DNA from 3 places in the Rummeliibacillus sp. BSL5 genome. Region 2 is predicted to be linked to each of the others. Evidence: riboswitches for the same ligand, from Rfam matches in the RefSeq annotation. Region 2 holds a riboswitch; each other region holds the start of a gene.
What was found. A riboswitch is a leader RNA that binds a small molecule or an ion and turns the genes downstream of it on or off. The one in region 2 is predicted to bind lysine.
Positions count from the first base shown of each region.

Region 1: it holds a riboswitch for lysine, as region 2 does, so the genes downstream of both, dapA (4-hydroxy-tetrahydrodipicolinate synthase) here and RCJ93_RS15795 (amino acid permease) in region 2, are expected to answer to the same signal.
Region 3: it holds a riboswitch for lysine, as region 2 does, so the genes downstream of both, RCJ93_RS14025 (transporter substrate-binding domain-containing protein) here and RCJ93_RS15795 (amino acid permease) in region 2, are expected to answer to the same signal.

Region 1 is NZ_JAVGCV010000003.1:76,667-83,952, reverse strand. It holds gene RCJ93_RS12090 (hypothetical protein) at 1-228, shown strand, start outside; gene RCJ93_RS12085 (cupin domain-containing protein) at 385-912, opposite strand; gene dapA (4-hydroxy-tetrahydrodipicolinate synthase) at 974-1,870, opposite strand; lysine riboswitch at 1,985-2,165, opposite strand; gene RCJ93_RS12075 (YsnF/AvaK domain-containing protein) at 2,253-3,281, opposite strand; gene RCJ93_RS12070 (D-glycero-alpha-D-manno-heptose-1,7-bisphosphate 7-phosphatase) at 3,450-3,971, shown strand; gene RCJ93_RS12065 (NADH-dependent flavin oxidoreductase) at 4,110-5,216, shown strand; gene RCJ93_RS12060 (NADH dehydrogenase subunit 5) at 5,492-7,003, shown strand; gene RCJ93_RS12055 (DUF2309 domain-containing protein) at 7,000-7,286, shown strand, end outside.
Region 2 is NZ_JAVGCV010000009.1:3,153-10,438, reverse strand. It holds gene RCJ93_RS15810 (catalase) at 400-1,884, opposite strand; gene RCJ93_RS15805 (nitric oxide synthase oxygenase) at 2,398-3,477, shown strand; gene RCJ93_RS15800 (CynX/NimT family MFS transporter) at 3,528-4,742, opposite strand; lysine riboswitch at 4,937-5,116, shown strand; gene RCJ93_RS15795 (amino acid permease) at 5,257-6,768, shown strand; purine riboswitch at 6,973-7,074, shown strand; gene RCJ93_RS15790 (xanthine phosphoribosyltransferase) at 7,224-7,286, shown strand, end outside.
Region 3 is NZ_JAVGCV010000005.1:89,969-97,254, reverse strand. It holds gene guaC (GMP reductase) at 1-856, opposite strand, end outside; gene ldmS (L-aspartate--L-methionine ligase LdmS) at 1,135-2,328, shown strand; gene RCJ93_RS14030 (hypothetical protein) at 2,520-3,974, shown strand; lysine riboswitch at 4,071-4,257, shown strand; gene RCJ93_RS14025 (transporter substrate-binding domain-containing protein) at 4,361-5,212, shown strand; gene RCJ93_RS14020 (amino acid ABC transporter permease) at 5,377-6,123, shown strand; gene RCJ93_RS14015 (amino acid ABC transporter ATP-binding protein) at 6,144-6,872, shown strand; gene RCJ93_RS14010 (ATP-binding protein) at 7,160-7,286, shown strand, end outside.

The sequences.
Region 1 (7,286 bases), on a different contig from region 2:
ACGCTGAACGTTGAAAAAGATACGAAATTTAAATTTGTATTAACGTCAAATCATACTCAATATGGTAATAATAAAATGCGTTTTTATGATCAAAATCATAAACTAATTAAACATGTACCATTCGATACTGGGGACAAGCCGCGTGAATTTGTCTATACGGTAAAGAAAGGACGTTATAGCATATCCATGGACGATCCTTCTATTACCATTACAGCTACATTGAAATAAGCGACTTCTATAATAGTAGAAAAGGAGAATCTTGATTAAAAAGATTCTCCTTTCTTTTGTTCAAATTTAAAAGAAGGAGAGTTGACGGTACAAACATCCTTTATCTAAAAAAAAGCAACCGTCCTTAAGGAGGAGGCTGCTTTTTTTAATGATTATTTATTGAGGTTCCTCCGCTTCGGCGATTGCTTTGGTTTGATGGACCGTGCCGCGTGGATGGTTAGGAGGAGCATAGATTGAATACAGCTTGATTGGCTTGTTGCCTGTATTGGTCAGATTATGCCATGTGCCAGCTGGAACGAAAAAGACATAATCATCCCGCACTGGTTGCTGGAAGTCTAAGAACTGTTTATTCTTACCCATTTGTACAAGGCCTTCGCCTTCTTCAATGCGAATAAACTGGTCCGTATGCGGGTGAATCTCCAAACCAATATCTCCTCCGACTGGAATGCTCATCAGAGTAAGCTGCAAATGCTCACCGGTCCATAGCGCTGTGCGGTAGTTTGTGTTTTGTTTTGTTGCTGTGTCTATATTGATAGCAAAAGGTGCTGGACCATAATCTCTTAAATAAACACTATTCGGACTTTGGTAGGTTTGCTGGTATTGATTTTGAAACTGGTAAGGGGAGGGGCTATTCGGATAATAGCCGTGGGTTGTTCCGCAAGATGGACAATGATAGTGATACAAAACATCATTCCTTTTTTACTATACTGTACGCTTCTCGCGGAACTTTGGTGCCTATTTTAAATTAACTTTTTAAAGCTGTGTCTTCTTTACATACAGTCTGCAATAGATGCTGCAACTCAGTAGTTTCTTCTTCATTAAGGGGTATTAAAGGCAAACGTACACCGCCTACTGCTATTCCTCTCAGATTCAGTCCGGCTTTTACAGGGCAAGGGTTAGGTGCGCTAAATAGTCCTTTGAATATAGGGAGAAGCCTACGATGATCTACCGCAGCTTCCATCACATTCCCGTTTTTAAACTTTTCCATCATCGCTTGCATTTCATTTCCAATAATATGGGAAGATACAGAAATAACGCCAGTAGCGCCAATCGATAAAGATGGCAGTGTTAAATGGTCTTCTCCTGTATAGACACTGAAATCATTGGGTGTTTGCGTAATGAGTTCAGCCATTGCATCCAAATTTCCGCTCGCATCTTTAATGGACACGATGTTATTAATCGCGGCAAGGCGAGTGACTGTTTCAACGGTTAGATTGACAACACTTCTTCCAGGGATATTGTAGAGAATGATTGGTAGCTGCGTTGAATCCGCAATTGCTTTGAAGTGCTGATAAAGACCTTCTTGTGATGGTTTATTATAGTAAGGTGCAACAAGCATGATTCCATCCACACCAGTATGTTCAGCAGATTTAGTCAGTTCAATGGATGCCCTTGTATTATTAGATCCGGTGCCTGCAATAACAGGAACCCTATGGTTTACTTCATCTACGACAAATTGAAATAAACTAATTTTTTCTGCCGTTGTGAGTGTAGGGGATTCACCTGTAGTGCCAGCTACCACAATGCCATCTGAGCCGTTTTCGATAAGATAATTAATCAGCTCACGAGTAGCTCTAAAGTCAATATTTCCTTGTTGGTCAAATGGGGTCACCATCGCCGTTATAATTCTTCCAAAATTCATTGCTTCTCCACTTCCTTTTCATTTTTTGGAGAAGGGCAGTATAGAAAATAACGCAAAAAAAGCAGCAACGTGATGTGACTACGTTGCTGCGAGAATTCATAAAGTCATCTCCATGCGTACGATAGCCCTCCATATAGTTTCCTACATGACAGTCCTGTGTTTATTCAACAACAGGCCCAGCAATAGAGAAATATGAGTTTCTCTAAGCTTCGGCAAATTCCCCTTTCCACTGCAGTAGTCGGATCTCATCATCCTCTTGCAGCTTACTCATGGTTTTTGCGCCTCTATCCTTATTTCAAAAGATATTGAAATAAGTGAATATTCAATTACAGAAAGTATAGCAGTCTAGCTATGCTTTTACAAGATAGAAAGCCAAATATTATTATATTTCTCTGTTTTTAATATCGGCATTCATATTGCCAGCTGTAAGCGTATCATCAAGATTGTTCTTTTTAAGGTCATTATCGTTTTGATTTGCAGGATCGTACAATTCTTGCTCTGTAATAGCACCACGATTTGCCGCATCTACATCGCTATCTGTGACAGAAGCATCACCAGTCGTTTCAATGCGTGCTTCCTCGCGTTTTAGATTATCAGTGACTTGTTCTGTTTCGGTCACTTGTTTTTTACCAATGACTACTTCTTCGTTTACCACTGGTCTTTTAGTCACTTCAATTTGTTCTTCGACGATTGGAATACGGATTGTGTCGTCTTCGCCCATTGGAGCATAAGCATCTGTAGTGGCAGCTGCTTCATCGGTAACTTTTCGTCTTTCCACATATACTTCATCGTGTGTGACAGGTACATTGACTGTTTGTGGTTCTTCCACAACATCTTTGTGAACTTCAACCTCACCAGTTTGTACTTGGTCTTTTTCAACATCAAGTTGTTCTTTGCGCAATTTTAATGTTTGCTCATCTGCCACTGTATTATTAACATCCACTGTATCATTAGTAGCTACTGTGGTATCAAGACCTACATTTGCCTCTTGGTTGTCTACTGGTGTTAGTGGGTCAGCAGTGCCTAAAAGGGCATCATCTTCTTTGTTTGCTAAAAGTAGAATACGGCCATCGTTAATATCGCGTTCGTAGCGACGAGCAGATTCTTCATCAAAGCCAAGTGTTAAGAAATATTCGTAATAAGATGCATGGTCCACATCTGTGTGGAAATCACCTTTAAATACTGCTGCTAGGCGATCGAAGAAACCTTCATCTTCTTCCATATTGCGACCGCCGACATCTTCTGTTAGTACGCCTGTTTCATTTTTTACGACTGATGGAGCAGAAGGGAAGTTTGTTGTATTAAGTGCAATTGAGAAATCGTCAGTTGCATATCCTTTTTGACGATATTCATCAATAGCTTTAATCACTTCCGCGCTTGAGTTATAAATTCCTAATACTTTTTTATCCATGTGTATTACCTCCATTATTTGTTTCATTTTTTTGATATGTGATTACAACATAAATATACCCGAATCTCTTTCAACGAAACGCTTAAGCATAAAAGAATGTTTGTTTTAGAATTAGTAAAATGTGACAATGATGAAGAAGATAAACGCTAAAGAAAGGTGCTTATATATATGAAAAAAGCCGTATTTTTAGATCGTGATGGGGTCATTAATGAGGTACTAACCAATAGGGTAAAGTTTGTGAACAAACCGAAAGATTTGTATTTCTTACCGGGTGTTCCCGAAGCCATAAAAAAATTGAATGCTTATTTTGATTTTGTGTTTGTGGTCACCAATCAGGGCGGTGTAGGTCTTGGATATATGAAAGAATCGGAATTGAAAAAAATCCACTTGCATATGATTGAGGAGTTAAAGAAACAGGGAGCTCAGGTGGATGAGGCAGTCTATTGTCCACATAAACCAAAAGCTGGTTGCGCTTGCCGAAAGCCTAATAGCAAGTTAATTGAAGACTTAGCAACAAAATATGAAGTTGACTTATCAAAATCATTTATGGTTGGTGATACGGATACAGATATAATGGCGGGGAAGAAAGCAGGGACGAAAACAGTTTATTTAGGTGAACGCGATCCACTAGCCGATGCAGTATGTAATGACCTGAGCGAAGCGGCAGAATGGATTATAGCACATCAATAGTTTGCATCTGTAATGTACCTATTGTACAACGTGAACGTACAAAAGTTGTTTTGCTAGGGAGTTTCAATTCTTTGACACATGATTACTTGCAGAATACGATAAATTAGTGAAGAAATGAAAAATAGGAGGTCAATATGTATGGCAGATTTATTTGAAGAATATACATTGAAAAACGGGGTAACATTGCGCAATCGAGTGGTAATGGCACCTATGACGAACTACTCTGGTAATGACGATGGTACCGTTACAGACGCGGAGGTTGCTTATTATGACCGCCGTTCAAAAGGTGTCGGTATGATTGTGACAGCTTGCACGCATGTCTTAGAAAACGGCAAAGGTTTTCCAAGACAGTTTGCTGGATATGATGACAAGTTTATCCCTAGTCTAAAACGCGTGGCTAATGTGATTCATGCTGGAGGAGCAAAAGCAGTACTTCAAATTTTCCATGGTGGCAGACGCTCTATTCCTGAAGAGGTGCCGAATGGCGAAATCGTGAGTGCAAGCGATGTCGCTTTTCCAGACAATGCAACACCAAGACCAATGACAACGGAAGAAGTAAAAGAAGCAATCAAAGCCTATGGCGAAACAACGCGTCGTGCGATTGAAGCAGGCTATGACGGCGTTGAGATTCATGGGGCGAACACATACTTATTGCAACAATTTTTCTCTGCCCACACGAATAAAAGAACAGATGAATATGGTGGAGTAATTGAGAACCGTATGCGCTTTCCATTAGAGGTTCTGCGTGAAGTAAAACAAGTGGCTAAAAAGCATGCCAAAGAAGCCTTTATCATTGGCTATCGCTTCTCACCTGAAGAACCTGAAGAAAACGGGATTACAATGGATGATACGATCCAACTTGTAGATGCTTTGGCTGCAGAAGGGCTGGATTATCTGCATGTATCACATATGGAATTCTTTACGAAGCCGCATCGTTTTACTGGCGACAAAGAAAAGACACGTGTTCAACTGTTAATTGAAACGATCAATGGCCGTACTGCATTGATTGGGGTAGGTTCCATTTATAGTTTCGACGATGCAGTGAAAGCATTGGAGACAGGTGTCGATCTTGTTGCATTAGGTCGTGAATTATTAATTGAACCGGATTGGGTGCAAAAGGCGCAAGAAAATCCTTCATCGATCCGAACAGAAATGGATATGTCTATGCAGAAAGAATTAGCGATCCCTGACCCGATGTGGGAAGCGCTTAAAAGACCAAATTGGATTCCTGGAATGAAGGCTTGACTTGACAGAATTTTTGACAAATAGTATGCTACTAATAATGAATTAGTTATAGAACATTTTAGCAAATAGCTATAGCGATATGGCCATTTGAAAAGATGGAACTATAATACGGTATTCTTCTAAATGGAAGAATGAATATTAAAGGTAGACGATTAATCCCCATTCGAGATGGGTTCGTTAAAAGTAAACCGATAATTTCTTTGTTTAATAGTGCCTTGCGCCTTTTAAATGATGAAATTGTCGGTTTTTTTATGTAAAAAAAGGAGGGATTTTGGATGTCGTGGCCACTATTGTTTCTCATTTTTCTTGGACTTTCTCTAGGGAGCGGATTGTGTATCCTGCATCCGCAAGTCCCGCTTCGATTCATTCGCATTCATATCGGCATGCTGGCGTTAGCACCAATTGCCGCTTTATTAGGCCTTATTTTTTCTAAAGGAGATTATTTCCTAGGAGCATTACATTTTGATTCATTATCATGGCTCTGGTCTCTGTTTGTTTTGACAATTGGATTAATCGTTCAGCGATATTGTGTCCATTACTTGCTAGGCGATAAGTCGTACCGCAAGTACTTTGCACTTTTGACTATCACTACTTCAGCTGATGCCCTTGCATGGTTATCTGATGATGTTCGCCTTTTATTTATTGGATGGGGGCTAACACTATTTTGTTTAACTGTCTTAATCGGATTAAGGAAGGAATGGAAGGTAGCGCAGCATGCTGCAAAAGTATCCCGCGGATATCTATTAGCTAGTTTGCTGGCACTGGGCCTTGCGTTATTCTGGTTAGCATACAGTACAGGCGAATGGCGTTTATCAACTATACTGACCCCTGATACATTAGGTTTGTTATCTAGTTATGAAAAGACAGGAATTAATTTATTGCTTCTTGTGTCAGCGCTCATTCCTGCTGCTCAATGGCCAACACATCGCTGGCTGCTTGATTCTGTTGTTACACCAACACCTATTTCAGCTGTTATGCATGCTGGGATTGTTAATGCGGGAAGTATTATGCTTGCTCGTTTTTCTCCATTGTTTAATGGAGACTTGGCGCAGATAATTTTGCTTGTTATTGCAGGCCTTTCTGTCTTAATCGGCACAGGCATTATGCTTGTGCAAGTGGATTATAAACGGCAGTTGGTGGGATCAACAATAGCACAAATGGGTTTTATGCTGGTGCAATGTGCACTAGGCGCCTATCTTGCAGCTATTACACATGCAGTATTGCATGGCTTGTTTAAATCTACTCTTTTCTTGCAAGCAGGTTCAGCTGCCAAGGCAAAAGCACCTGTTACTTCTAAGGCCCAAGCAGCTTCTGTTATATGGACAGTTGCAGGTGGTGCGCTTGGAACACTTATAGGATTAGGGCTTTGGCTGACAGCTAAAGGAGAAGGCTATCAACTGATTAGTGCCCTTCTACTCGGCTGGTCGATTGCCCTTGCATGGGCACAGCTGGTAGCGGCACACCCTACTGCTACTGGAAAAATCGCAGGTTTCTTCTTATTAGTTGCAGGTGGACTTGTTTTTAAAGTAGTTCACACACTGTTTTACAACATTTTGCAGGGGACCATCGACAGTGATTTCCACCAGCCGTTTATACTATCGATTATTGTTTTAGTTGTTTTACTAGTTGCGATTGTATGTGGAACTTGGCTAATTCGAAGGAATAATAAATTATCCTTTGCGCTTTATCTATGGCTAGTTCGGCTTGGAGAACCTAAAAAACGTCTCGCGGAAAGCCATCCAAACTATCTTGCACAATTATTAACGAAGGAGGGGAATTATCAATGAGTACGGCGTCAACACTTCACTATGATGAGGGATTTAAACCGAACGATCGCACGCTTCAAGAGATTGTAAAAGAAGCGAGCGAGGTTATTGTACCCCTCGGCGATATTAATAACTTTGCGGCAAGAAGCCCTTGGGCGGGACTCGAGCACCAGACTTTTGACCAAGTGGCAAGAAGGCTGAAGGATACGGGTGACATTGACATGTATCCTAATCATGCTATCGTCTCCTCTGCTGCTCGTAAGGGAGAAATTGATTTGGCCATCTTAGAAGAAGGGTTGAATGC
Region 2 (7,286 bases):
AATGTAGGATTAGGTATTCTAATTATCATTGGAGCTGGAAAAGCGAGTTTTCTAGCTGAAACTCTAATTAAATAAAATTGCAATTTTAAAACAATGCGATAAGAAGTTCTTACTTTCTTTTATTTGTTCCCTTAAAGATAGTAGAATCTCATGGTTGTCATATTGCTTTTTATTTTATGGAGTTAATTTGTTAATCAAGTTATCCTTTGTTATTTTCGTCAACCTTATTTATTCTCCATTGGCTGTTTCTTTCCTACATTCACAAATCGTAATAAATAGCAGCCAAAGATTAAAACTTTTTTCTCGAAAGGGATAACTACATATATGAAAGTGTTAAAAAAGCTGTATCACTCAGAGGAGTGATACAGCTTTTTTGGATATGTTGTCGAGTTGTTTAGATTAGTGATATTGGATTTCTTTGTTGACATCAATGTTATTGATATCGATGCCCATTGCTTTCGCAACGCCTGCACCATAAGCAGGGTCTGCTTTATAGCAGTGGATAATGTGGCGTTCTTTAATGAAGTCTTCCACACCTTCCATATTGCGAGCTGTATTTTCAAATAAGCGTTGTTGTTCTTCAGCAGTCATGATATTGAATAATTTTCCTGGTTGTTCGAAGTAGTTAGAGTCATCTTCGCGGAAATCATAAATATCTGCTGGACCTGCTTCTTCAGCTGGGTTTTTGAATTCAGGTTGTTCTTTCCATTCACCATAGCTATTTGGCTCATAGTGAAGTGTACTACCTAAGTTGCCGTCAACGCGCATAGCGCCATCGCGATGGAAGTTATGCACTGGGCATTTTGGTGCGTTTACTGGAATTTGGAAATTGTTCACACCTAGGCGGTAGCGTTGAGCATCTGCATACGAGAATAAACGAGCTTGCAACATGCGGTCTGGTGAGAAGCTAATACCAGGCACTACATTTGATGGTTGGAATGCAGCTTGTTCTACATCCGCAAAGTAGTTTTCCGCATTGCGATTTAATTCAAATTCTCCTACTGGAATTAGTGGATATTCAGATTTATACCATACTTTTGTTAAATCGAATGGATTGTCACGGTGGTTACGCGCTTGTTCATCTGTCATCACTTGAATAGACATTTTCCATTTCGGGAATTCGCCGCGTTCGATTGCTTCATATAAATCACGTTGTGAAGACTCACGGTCATTTGCAACTACTTCTGCTGCTTCTTGGTCAGTGTAGTTTTTGATTCCTTGTTGTGTTTCAAAGTGGAATTTAACATACACGCGCTCATTATTAGCATTAATCATTGAATACGTATGAGAACCAAAACCATGCATATGGCGGTAGTCAGTAGGAATTCCACGGTCGCCCATTACATATGTGATTTGGTGTAATGCTTCAGGAAGATTTGTCCAGAAGTCCCAGTTGTTATTCGCGGAACGCATATTTGTACGAGGGTCGCGTTTAACAGCATGGTTTAAATCAGGGAAATGCATGGCATCACGGAAGAAGAATACAGGTGTATTATTTCCGACTAAGTCCCAGTTACCTTGTTCGGTATAGAATTTTAATGCAAAACCACGGATATCGCGTTCTGCATCAGCAGCACCACGTTCACCGGCTACTGTTGAGAATCGAGCGAACATGTCTGTTTTCTTGCCAACTTCAGAGAAGATAGCTGCTTTTGTATATTTTGTAATATCGTGCGTTACAGTAAATGTTCCGAATGCACCTGATCCTTTTGCGTGCATACGGCGTTCAGGAATCACTTCACGGTTAAAGTTTGCTAGTTTTTCAATTAAATAAACATCTTGCAATAGAACTGGACCACGTTTGCCTGCTGTCATTGAATTTGTATTGCTTACGACAGGTGCACCAGCCGCAGTTGTTAATTTTTTATTTTGGTCGTTTGCCATTCATAATTCCCCCTTAAATCTATAGAATTATCTCTTCGAAAATAACTATAACAGAGTCATAGCTAAATGTAAATTATAATAATTATTTTTAAGGAATTTGTATCTTAAAGAATAGAATATAAATAATACGATGTTTGTCAATTAATTTGCTTCCTTAAATTGTGAAAAATAAAAGTTGATATTCAACGTTAAACGTTGCCAACAATACGGTTTGGATGTAATTTAAATGGTTTGAAAAACATATCTTATATGACTTCTTTAATTATGTTAACTGTATTAACAACTTCTTTATAATAATTACTATTATCATTGGGAGGCTGTGGATAGGTATAAATGAAAATATATATCTATTACTATACGCTATGAATACATTGCCAAATCTATTCCCTTTATCAACATTGAATATGTTAATGCTATTTCTCCAATTCTTTATAAATGAATATATAATCTACATATTTTTTCGCTGATTTTTTTGATTTATCATAGGGGTAATGACAGGTCGAGGAGGACATAATGGCCATAATAGATGAAGCAGTCGCTTTTTTGACTTTATATTATAAAGAGAATCATTTGCCGGATGAACAATTAGATCATCGTTTGAAAGAGGTACGTCAAGAAATTGAGGAAAATGGAAGTTATAATCATACTCCTGAAGAATTGAGCTACGGTGCTCAGGTTGCTTGGAGGAACAGCAATAAGTGTATAGGCAGGTTGTTTTGGAAAACCCTTCAGGTGAAGGATGAACGGGGCGTATTAGAAGAAGAAACTATTTTTCAAAAATTGATAAGTCATATTGAATATGCCTTTAATAATGGGAAGATCAAGCCTTGTATCACAATTTTTGAGCCCGGCCGTGTCCGTATTTGGAATCATCAATTGATACGCTATGCGGGTTATGAATGTGAAGATCAAACCATTGTAGGTGATGCGGATTCGGTTGCTTTTACAAATGAGTGCTTAAAACTTGGATGGAAAGGGAAGAGAAGGCAATTTGACGTGTTGCCTTTAGTTATTCAAGTTGATAATCGGCCACCTAAGTTCTTTGAGATTCCTTCTATATACATAAATGAAGTGGAAATCAGGCATCCAGAATATAGCTGGTTTTCTGAGTTGCATTTAAAGTGGTATGCAGTTCCTATCATTTCAAGTATGCCTCTTGAGATAGGGGGAGTCGTCTATACTGCCGCTCCTTTTAACGGTTGGTATATGGGAACGGAAATTGGTGCAAGAAATCTTGCAGACGAAAATCGTTATAATCAGCTTCCTTTAATTGCGAAGAAGATGGGCTTAGATATGCGATCAAACACAAACTTATGGCAAGATCGTGCACTAATAGAATTAAATGAAGCCGTTTTGTATTCTTTCCGGGAAGATGGTGTCAGTATTGTGGATCATCACACTGCAGCACAGCAATTTAAACGTTTTGAAATGAACGAAGAAGCGGAAAATAGAGATGTAACAGGCAATTGGACTTGGCTTATTCCGCCTCTATCACCGGCTTTAACGCATATTTTTCATAAACCGTATAAAAATAAAAAGAACTCGCCAGCGTATTCTTATCGGTCGTCACCTTTTAAGATATTGGAAGACTAGAGAATACAAATGAAAAAGCGCTCATTAGCTACAGGCTAATGGCGCTTTTGTTATTGTTCTTTCGTTACAAATCGGTCTTTAGCAGAAATGAATGCAAAGACGAACAAAAGGACTGTGACAATAAGATATAAGCTGTTAGCGGCATGCCAACTATGGAAGCTGTCATGGATAAAGCCATATAGTACAGGTCCTATCGCAGCTAGCAAATAACCGATGGATTGTGCAGTGCCTGAAAGCTCAGCTGCTTCTTGTGCGTTGCGAGAACGAAGGGAGAAAAGCATCATAGAAAGACTAAAGGATGCCCCTCCGGCGAATCCAATCATTAACATCCATAACAATGTAAGCTCTGTCCAATTCATAAATATACCTGCAAAGCCTGCAAAGTAAAACAGTGACAATAATGCAACGAGCGGCCTTTGGTCAGCTTTTTTACCTGCAAGAATCGGGGTTAAAAAAGTCATTGGCAATTGTGCTATCTGTAGAATAGAAAACATCCATCCCGCTTTGCTCGGGCTCATGCCTTGGGTTTCAAGCAGTCCTGGAATCCAAGTAGCCGTCGTATAAAACAACAGGGATTGTAGCCCCATCGTGAAGGTAATAGCCCATGTAAGAGGATACTTCCACATAGGTTTATTACGTTGAGAAGGTTCATTGCTGTTTATTACCTTCACATGATTCCGCAATTGTGGTAGCCATACTATGATAGCGAGAATGGCCAGAATACCCCAACAGGCAAGAGCTCCTTTCCATCCGATTGTTGTTTCTGCTATTGGATTGCTCACGCCTGCTGCTATACTGGCGGATAGGTTCATGGAAACAGAATAAAGTGCTGTTAACAATCCTACTTGAAGAGGAAACTTTAATTTAATAAGAGCAGGCAAGAGGACATTGCCAAATGAAATAGCAACTCCGATGATAATCGTTCCAAAGAATAAGAAAAAGACACTGCCCGCTGAACGCATTAAGATACCAATAGCCAAAAGTATTAAGGCTGATAACAATGTTCTTTCAAATCCAAAACGTCGTGAAATTTTAGGGACAAATGGTGAGACAACTGCAAATGCAAGCAAGGGGATAGTTGTAATCAATCCCGCCCACACATTTGATATAGTGAGCTCTTCTTTAATATCTGCAATAATAGGGCCAACAGCAGTGAGAGGGGATCGCAATGTTGTGGCGATAAAGATAATACCGAGCACTAAAAGCCATGTTTTTTTGTCCCATGACAGCTTCTTGTTTCGGTTCGTAGCTTGTTCTGAAGCCAAAGGAAATCCTCCTTTTGAATTTATAATAGATAATAAAAACGTACAGGAATCATTTTGCTTTATCAATATTTGTTTTACAAAACATGTCCACTTCTTTCTAAAATATAGTAATTTTCTATTTACCCTTGTAGTTATGTGCTTAATATATTACAATGTAGGTAACTTAAAACTATATATTGCATGCCTCATCCAATAGATGAGGTAGAGGTCGCGGTATTCATGAGTATAATCGACGAGGCGAGAAAGCGTTTAGGACTCGATTAAAAAGGGAATATTGCCGAAGTACAAGCAAGCTTTTTATTGCTAGTGCTGGGGCTGCTATCGAAAGGTGCAGAACTGTCACGCCAAAGTCGGCGTGTTGAGCTATCTTGATCAAGGTTGATGGGGAATTCGGACGCCATCTCAGTTATATATGTGATGGCTTTTTTATTTAAATTTTAGCTGTAATAGACAGCGGCGAAGAATACCTTCAGCTCGACCTTTTCTTGCAATGAAAAACGGAAAGAGGAGAGTTATGAATAGAGTAGAAACACATACAAATGCAGGAATACGAACAAACATTAAACATGATTCTCATTCAAATACACAACAGAAACTGAAACGCAGCTTAAAAAGTCGCCATATTTCCATGATTTCACTTGGCGGTACAATCGGTACAGGCCTACTTTTAGCAAGCGGCAACTCAGTTGCAGAAGCGGGTCCCGGAGGAGCACTGTTAGCTTATGGACTAATTGGTGTAATGGTATTTTTCCTTATGACAAGTTTAGGGGAAATGGCCGCTTATATGCCTGTATCAGGATCATTCAGCACATATGCTTCCAAATTTGTTGATCCTTCATTAGGATTCGCGCTTGGTTGGAATTATTGGTACAACTGGGCAGTAACGATTGCAGCTGAAATTTCAGCTGTAGCGATTGTTATGAAATATTGGTTCCCACACACACCTTCATTTATTTGGAGCGCTGCATTTCTTATAATTATCTTTACTTTAAACTTTTTGTCAGTAAAAAGTTTTGGTGAAAGCGAATATTGGTTTGCGCTTATCAAAGTAGCAACAATTATTATATTTATTATCATTAGTTTCTTAATGATTTTTGGTATTCTCGGCGGACATGCTCCTGTTGGATTTACTAATTTCTTTAAAGGCGACGCGCCTTTCCATGGTGGATTTTTTGCTACATTAGGCATTTTCTTAGCTGCAGGCTTCTCCTTCCAAGGGACAGAATTGCTTGGGATTACAGCTGGTGAAACGGAAAATCCAGAAAAAACAATCCCACAGGCTGTACGCTCGGTCTTTTGGCGAATTCTATTGTTTTATGTTTTAGCTATCTTAGCGATCGGCTTATTAATTCCTTATACGGATGCACGTTTAGCAAATAGCGATGACGTGGCAGTAAGTCCTTTTACATTAATATTTGAAAATGCAGGCATTGCCTTTGCTGCTTCTGTGATGAACGCAGTTATCCTTACAGCGATTCTTTCAGCCGGCAACTCAGGGTTATATGCAGCATCTCGTACATTACGTGAATTAGCAATGGAAGGTAATGCACCGAAGATTTTCAAAAAACTAAACAACCGCGGTGTTCCTGTTGCAGCACTTGTTTTAACAGTAGCAGTGGCTTGTTTATCCTTTTTGGCATCACTTTTTGGATCTGGTACAGTGTATATCTGGCTCTTAAATGCTTCTGGTATGTGCGGTTTCATTGCATGGCTTGGTATAGCGACCAGTCATTATCGTTTCCGAAAAGCATTTGTGGCACAGGGTCGTGATCTCTCAGAGTTGCCGTATCGCTCTAAATTTTTCCCATTTGGCCCGATTTTTGCCTTTGTCCTTTGTGCGATCGTTATCTTAGGGCAAAACTACACAGCGTTTACAGGCGACCATATTGATTGGTATGGCATCCTAGTATCCTATATTGGCTTGCCAATCTTCCTTATTATCTGGTTTGGCCATAAACTGAAATGTAAAACAAAGGTTGTACGTCTAGAAGAAGCAGATCTGACAACGAAACGCCAAGTACAATAATTTAAATCTTGAAAGCTAATCTATCAACGTTGGTAGATTAGCTTTTTTATTGTGAATTGAGCCAATTCGTTTAATATAATGTTCGCTTTTTAAATGTTTCTATCATAATAAATAATCTATTTATTCGGATTTGGGTTATTTACCAACACTTACAAAGAGAATTTATATTGAATTTTACGTTTTACATGCTATAATAAAGATAATCAAAATTACATAACATTCACTCATATAATAGCAGGAATATGGCCTGCAAGTTTCTACCAGATTACCGTAAATGATCTGACTATGAGAAGCAATCTAGTAAATAGTTTGTTCATTACTTTCTATTTGCTATTACTTTCGACAATAAGTCGAAGGACTTTGCTCCACTCGTAGATGATTGGATGTATTAGTTCTTCGGCTTTTTTGTACGCAAAAAAGCTGAGGTGCTAACGAAAAGAAGGGAGTTCCTCGTGTTGAAAGCACTTCAGGATAAAATCGTAAACGAAGGTAAAGTAATATCAGAGGGAGTTTTAAAA
Region 3 (7,286 bases), on a different contig from region 2:
GGGTGTCTTTTAAATGCCCTTTATGTTCAACATGCAATTTTTTGCCTTCTACATTTTTACGTTCCCCTTTTTGGAATTCAGATGCAGAGCCAAAGTATTCTTTATAAAGTTTGCCGTTTATTTCGATTGTTTCGCCAGGTGATTCTTCATGACCAGCGAATAGAGAGCCAATCATCACCATAGAAGCGCCAAAACGTACAGATTTTGCAATATCGCCGTGTGTGCGAATGCCACCATCAGCAATAATTGGTTTAGTAGCAGCTTTAGAACACCAGCGAAGTGCAGCTAATTGCCAACCGCCTGTGCCGAAGCCAGTTTTAATCTTAGTAATACATACCTTACCCGGTCCAATGCCTACTTTTGTTGCATCTGCACCAGCATTTTCTAATTCTCTAACTGCTTCTGGTGTTCCAACATTACCTGCAATGACAAATGATTGAGGGAGATGTTTTTTAATATGCTGGATCATGTTAATGACTGCATTGGAATGTCCATGAGCGATATCAATAGTAATGAATTCAGGTGTTAGCCCGTCTCTTTCTAATGTCTCAATAAAGTCATATTCTTCCGATTTAACACCAACGCTGATAGATGCAATTAAACCGCGTGCATGCATATCTTTGATAAAGTCTGCGCGTTGTTCAGGATTAAAACGATGCATGATATAGAAATAGCCATTTTCTGCTAATTGGATTGCTACCTTTTCATCAATAATTGTTTGCATATTTGCAGGGACCACTGGAAGCTTAAAAGTATGTCCGCCAAGTGTCACACTTGTATCACATTCTGATCGACTATTCACAATACATTTTGCAGGAATCAACTGAATATCTTCGTAATCAAATACATTATCCATAAAGGAACACCCCTAAAGTCGAATATTATTTTTTATTTATTTATAAAACGTTCGCCATTTGATAATTTACATTATTTTTAGTTATTTGTAAAGGTCTTTTAGATTTTAGTTATCTTTTTGAAATATAGTTTCTTGTTAGAGAGTAAGGGGTAATTAATAGCATCCTTATAAGGGATTTTTGAAAGCTATAAAGAGTTAACTAAAGACGAATCTAACAATTGAAACACAATAGATAAAAAAGACCGCTACAGTGCGGTTATAGAAAAGGAGAAGATAATATGGATCAGCTAGTCGTAAAACCAACCTTTACATTGAAGCAAATCTACGGAGAGGACGCTGTCTATAGTCCAAGGCCATCTTATCAAGAAAACCCTTGGATGTCGCAGGACATGGAACAGTTGGACTTTTTAACTGCAAGAGAATTAGTTATCTCAAATTTACCAACGCTGGTTCATAAAGCGACACAAACAGACAAAATCAAAGAACTGTTCGAAATAGTAGGGGTAGAAATACCCGAACAACCCTATCAATATGGCAACCAAGAAGAATATGAAGCTGTTTTACACAAGTGGAGCCGAGAGAAAAAGAAAATTGTTTTCCATTATTTATATGATGAAGAAGAAATCAGTCGAGATTGTTATTGGATGGATGCAGAAATGTTTAATTATTTGAACTGTAAGGCTAATATCGATGATATCATCCCAAAACAGTATGTACCTAAACGAGACGTTGTTTGCATAGATCAATTAGAGGAAGAGCTTAAATCATGGCAGCTACCACTTATTTTAAAACAAGGTGAAGATTTGCCTTCATCTGGGGGCTATGGTGTTATGATTTGTCACACTGACGATCAGCTAGTCGCGGCCGTCCGCAAATTTAAAAGTGAAGATGCAAAAATGGTTATTGTTGAAGAGTGTCTTGATATAGAAGTGAATTATTGCTGCCAGTACCTTTATTCAGAAGAAACTGGTATCCAATTCATCGGTGCATCGAAGCAAATTACAGATGACAACGGAATATACAGTGGAAATATACTAGTAGAGAATGTACCAGAAGAAATCATTCAGGCAGGTCGCGAAATTATGGAATGCGGTGTAGAAAAAGGGTTTATCGGTGTAGCGGGATTTGACCTTGTTATTACAAAGGATGGCCAAGTGAAAGCTATCGATTTGAACTTTAGACAAAATGGTTCTACATCCATGTTATTACTACACGAACAACTTGGAAAGCCAGTAAACAAGTTTTTAGCCTACCGATCAAATGACCAACGAGATGCATTCTATACAGCGATAAAAGAGTATGTTGAAAAAGGCGTACTATTCCCATTAGCCTACTATGATGGAGATTATTTCGAGCAAAAAAAACCATCTAGATTTACCGGAGTCTGGTATGCAGATTCAATCGAAGAGATTGAACGGTATGAAAAAGAGCTTATGGAAAAAAGTGTTTTAGAAAACGGACCAGAGGATTAATTCCTCTGGCTTTTTTTTGATTTGTTTAAGCCCAAATGTATTATTTATGGTAGAATTTTTTAGTAGTAGCACTGTAAAATTAACAAAGAAGATACTACTTTTAGTAGAAAGAGCACTTTTATTATAGATGAACAATACTAACCACTTAATAATTAGATATAGAAAATTAAATGAATATGGGGAGAAAACCAATGAAGAGCTGGGAATTTATATTACGCGATTATATGATTGGGCGTCCGGTCATTGCTATTCAGTACGATGAGGACGATCCGACAGTTGGAGAAATTGTAGACTTAAATAGAGAGTTGCCTTATGGGCAAATCGAAGTAACAGAAGACGGAAAATTAGCATCACTTTTAATTGAAATGGAAGACATCATGGAACACAATGATGTGTCACTTGATGAGTATGAAGAATTAACACAAGAGGATTTGATGGGAATTGCGGAAGATTTTATAGATGAATTCTATCAAAAAGAACTTACTTTCCGCAGTATTTCTGAATGGAATGGTGAATCATACTTGTTAACGTTTGAAGCAAAGGATGTTGCACTAAATCTATTCTTGCCTAATTCAGGTGTGACGCTAGAAATAAATAAACAAGGTTTTATCCTGTCGGCTACCTTTAATCAGTCGTATTATCAGCTAGCCTATCCTGATATTCAGATTTCTGCTGAAGATGCTAGGGAAATTCTTTTTGAACAACCGCTTGTCGAACTTGCGATTGCAGACTTGAATGGGGAATTACAGCTTCTCTACAAACCAAAAAGTGGCACTTTTAGAGTACATGTAGACGGTAGTCTCCAATACGAAGAGGATTTTATGGAATATGGGGAGCAAAATGCTAATTCCTTTGAGCCCGTTACAGTAACCGAGAGTGTAAAAACATTGCTTGGTGTAACTGATGATATGCAATTGATTGAGGACGGAGCAAATCGTTTTTGGTATATAGGCAATTCGAAAAACACCGATGAAGAAGAACCTGTTATTAAAATTGAAAACATAGATTCTATGTTTATGGAATACGAATCGCTGGTAGAGTGGGAAGAGCAGAAAGAAGAACTGCCAGAAGCTACATTAGCTAATAAAGCAAAAATGTTCCTAGAGGCGATTGTGGGCGATGTCCATGAAAAGTACCTGTTAGAAGTACAGCAAGGGGAAATGGAATATTCGTCATATGGCATAATAACAGAAGAAGACTTGTCAGAAGAGGAACGACAATTCTTTGAAGAGTTGGAGTTAGAAGAAGATGATGAGTTTGACGAAAACTTTGACTTTGAGCCATACACAACATTTTCATTTATAAGACAGCATAAGGGTGTCCTATTAAGTGATTACACCATTCATATCAATGTAGGGAAATATACGGGGATTATTCGTGAATGTTCGCTGCTGTTGCCAAACGAAGGGAAGTTAAATACCCTAGACATTGTACCAGTCCTGCCTTTAGAGGAAGCCGACGCTAAATTTAAAGAACAGCTGGAAATGCATCTTGCACGAACTGAGGTCAATGATGAAGAAGATGAAGACCTAATTATATATGATTTGACTTATGAAGCAGAATTTCCAGCTGGAAAAGAAATCATGGCTATTAATGCCATGAGCGGGGAAGTCTATTATGCAGAAGAAGAATATGAGGAAGATTGATGGCTAGAATCTTTTAAATTGTTGAAATATTATTGACATCCATTCCATCCCTATTGTAGACTGTTTAAAACATAACTAAATATAGCCTCACTTATACGGTGAGGTAGAGGCGCAGTATTTATTAGTTCTTAGTGGAGTTAGAGAAAGCGATGAGTCTAAGAAGAAGGAAATATTGCCGAAGTGTGTAACAAGTTTCTCATTGTTGCATGCTGGGTCTGCAGTGAATAACTGCAGGACTGTCTCAATAAATTTCTATGGTTTATTGAGTTGTGCTATCTCAAATTGGGATATAAGTAGAGGATTTAGGACTAGAATTACGTAGCCCTGAGTTCAACTCAGGTCTATAATTCTAGTCTTTTTTATTTAGAAAAAAGGGAGAGATCAATATGAAAAAAATAGGAACACTGTTATCAAGCATGTTACTAATTGCTGTGCTAATTCTAACAGGGTGCAGTTCTAAAGAATCTGGTGATACAAAGTCTTCAGGCAGCAAAGGAAGCGACACATTTACAGTCGGCATGGAAGCAGGTTATCCGCCGTTTAACTGGACGCAAGGTGACGATTCTAATGGTGCGGTTGCCATTCAAGGGAACGCTGAATATGCAGGTGGATATGATGTTCAAATTGCCAAAAAAATTGCAGATGGCTTAGGAAAAAAACTTGTCATTTCTAAAATGGAATGGGACGGTTTAGTGCCAGCTTTAGCTTCAGGTAAGATAGATGCGATTATTGCAGGGATGTCTCCTACTGAAGAACGCAAAAAGACAATCGACTTCTCTGACAATTACTATACATCTCATCTAGTGATGGTCGTTAAAAAAGGAAGTAAATATGAAAATGCTACTTCAATTGAAGACTTTAAAGGGGCAAGAGTAACAGCTCAATTAAATACATTCCACTATACAGTTATTGATCAAATTCCAGGCGTGAAAAAACAAACAGCAACGGATAATTTCTCCGCTATGCGCGTGGCTTTACAAGCAGGCAAGATGGATGCATATGTTTCAGAGAAACCAGAAGCAGTATCAGCAACTTCAGCCAATGATCAATTTAAAATGGTTGAATTTAGCGACGGCAAAGGATTTAAAACAGCCGCGGAAGATACACAAACAGCAGTGGGTATACCGAAAGATAGCAAATTAACAAAGAAAATCAATGAAATACTAAAAGGCATCTCAGAAGAAGAGCGTACAAAAATGATGGATGATGCCATTAAACAACAACCAGCAGCCAAATAATGCAAAAGTTCACTTAGTGAAAGTGCTCTTCAGCTTTCACTAGCTTTGCATCAATCGCGCTTTAACATGTAATATTTACGCCTAAAGGATACGGCATGTATTAAAGCTTTGTTATAGGAGAGACATAAGCATCTGTTAAGGCGCTGTTTGGAGGAGGAAAATAGATGAGTTTAGAATGGTTTATAGAGATTATCGTCAATAACTGGCCAATGTTTTTAAGAGGCGCATGGATGACGTTGCTCATTGCGACAGTTGGTACAATTTTTGGCGCCTTAATTGGCTTAATCATCGGTATTATTCATACAATCCCGAAAAGCAAAAGTAGAATTAAAAGAGTATTTTTAAAATGCGTAAGCATCATTTTATCGGTATATGTGGAATTTTTCCGCGGAACCCCAATGATTGTGCAGGCGATGGTTGTTTACTTTGGTTCTGACCTGATATTTCACATTGATATGAACCGTACATTTGCGGCAATGTTCATTGTTTCTCTCAATACAGGGGCTTACATGGCAGAAATCGTACGAGGTGGCATTATTAGCATCGACAATGGACAATTTGAAGCAGCACGCGCGATTGGTATGAATCATTGGAAAACGATGGTGCATGTCGTTTTGCCACAGGTAATGCGCAATATTTTGCCAGCTACAAGCAATCAATACATTATGAATATTAAAGATACATCAGTGTTAAATGTGATCGGTGTTACCGAATTATTCTTCCAAACGAAGACGATTGCAGGAAATAACTTCCGCTACTTTGAGTCATTCTTTGTCGCCTGTATCATTTATCTGATTATGACTATTATAGTGACACAAATATTGAGATATTTCGAAAGAAAACTTGCCGGCAATGCAACATATCAGCTAATAGATAATCAAGAAATGCTGAGCGGACAGAAGGCATCATAATAACAAAGGAGAGGGATTCTATGGAAAACATTATCGATATCATGCATCTCAATAAATCCTTTGGATCACATGAGGTATTAAGAGATATTAACTTTTCTGTTAAGGAGGGTGAAGTAGTTTGTGTGATTGGCTCTTCGGGCTCAGGGAAATCAACACTGCTGCGCTGTATTAACTTGCTTGAATCGCCCACTGGCGGAAAGATTTTATATAAAGGACAGGATATACTGGACCAAGAGCATAATTTAAATACATACCGTACTCACCTCGGCATGGTATTCCAGCAATTTAATCTGTTTAATAACTGTGATGTATTAAGCAATTGTATGGTAGGACCAATAAAAGTATTAAAGCGGCCAAAGGAAGAAGCGAAGGAAGTGGCGATGAAATATTTAAAGGTTGTCGGGATGGATCGTTACAAAAATGCTCGTCCCCATCAGCTTTCAGGTGGCCAAAAACAACGTGTAGCCATTGCCAGAGCCCTCTCTATGCAGCCTGATGCGCTACTGTTTGACGAACCGACATCTGCCTTAGACCCTGAGATGGTAGGAGAAGTCTTGAAAGTGATGAAAGAGCTGGCGAATCTAGGTTTAACAATGATTATAGTGACACATGAAATGGAATTTGCAAGGGAAGTTTCCGATCGTATTGTCTTTATGGATCAAGGTGTTATCGTAGAAGATGGCAAGCCAGAAGAGGTATTTAATCAACCTAAGAATGAGCGTACAAGGGCATTTTTGCAAAGAGCATAACAAAATACAGGGAACTATTAAATGGTTTCTCGAAATCTCAAATGATTTTCAGCACACCTATTCATTTTTCATAAAAGCTCATTGATCAAATGAGCTAACAGTTAGACGATATCCACGCCCTTAGTAGCGTGGATATCGTCTTTTGTTTTTTATATGACTTATAAGTTTCACCGTATTTTTTCATTCTAGTGCAATCATGGTAATATAAAGAGAATATATTATCTGATTGGAGGGGAATCTCCATAGGCATTAGTCAAAAAAATTGGTTGAAGTCGGAAACGATATGGATGTTATTGATCGCTGTTTTAACAGCTGTCAGTAGCGAAATTAAACTCTCTCCCTTTCAAGGCGAACCGTTTCGCTTTGGAGTAGGCAGTATAACTTTCTTAGTGCTTCTGTTAGCTCGGAAACCAA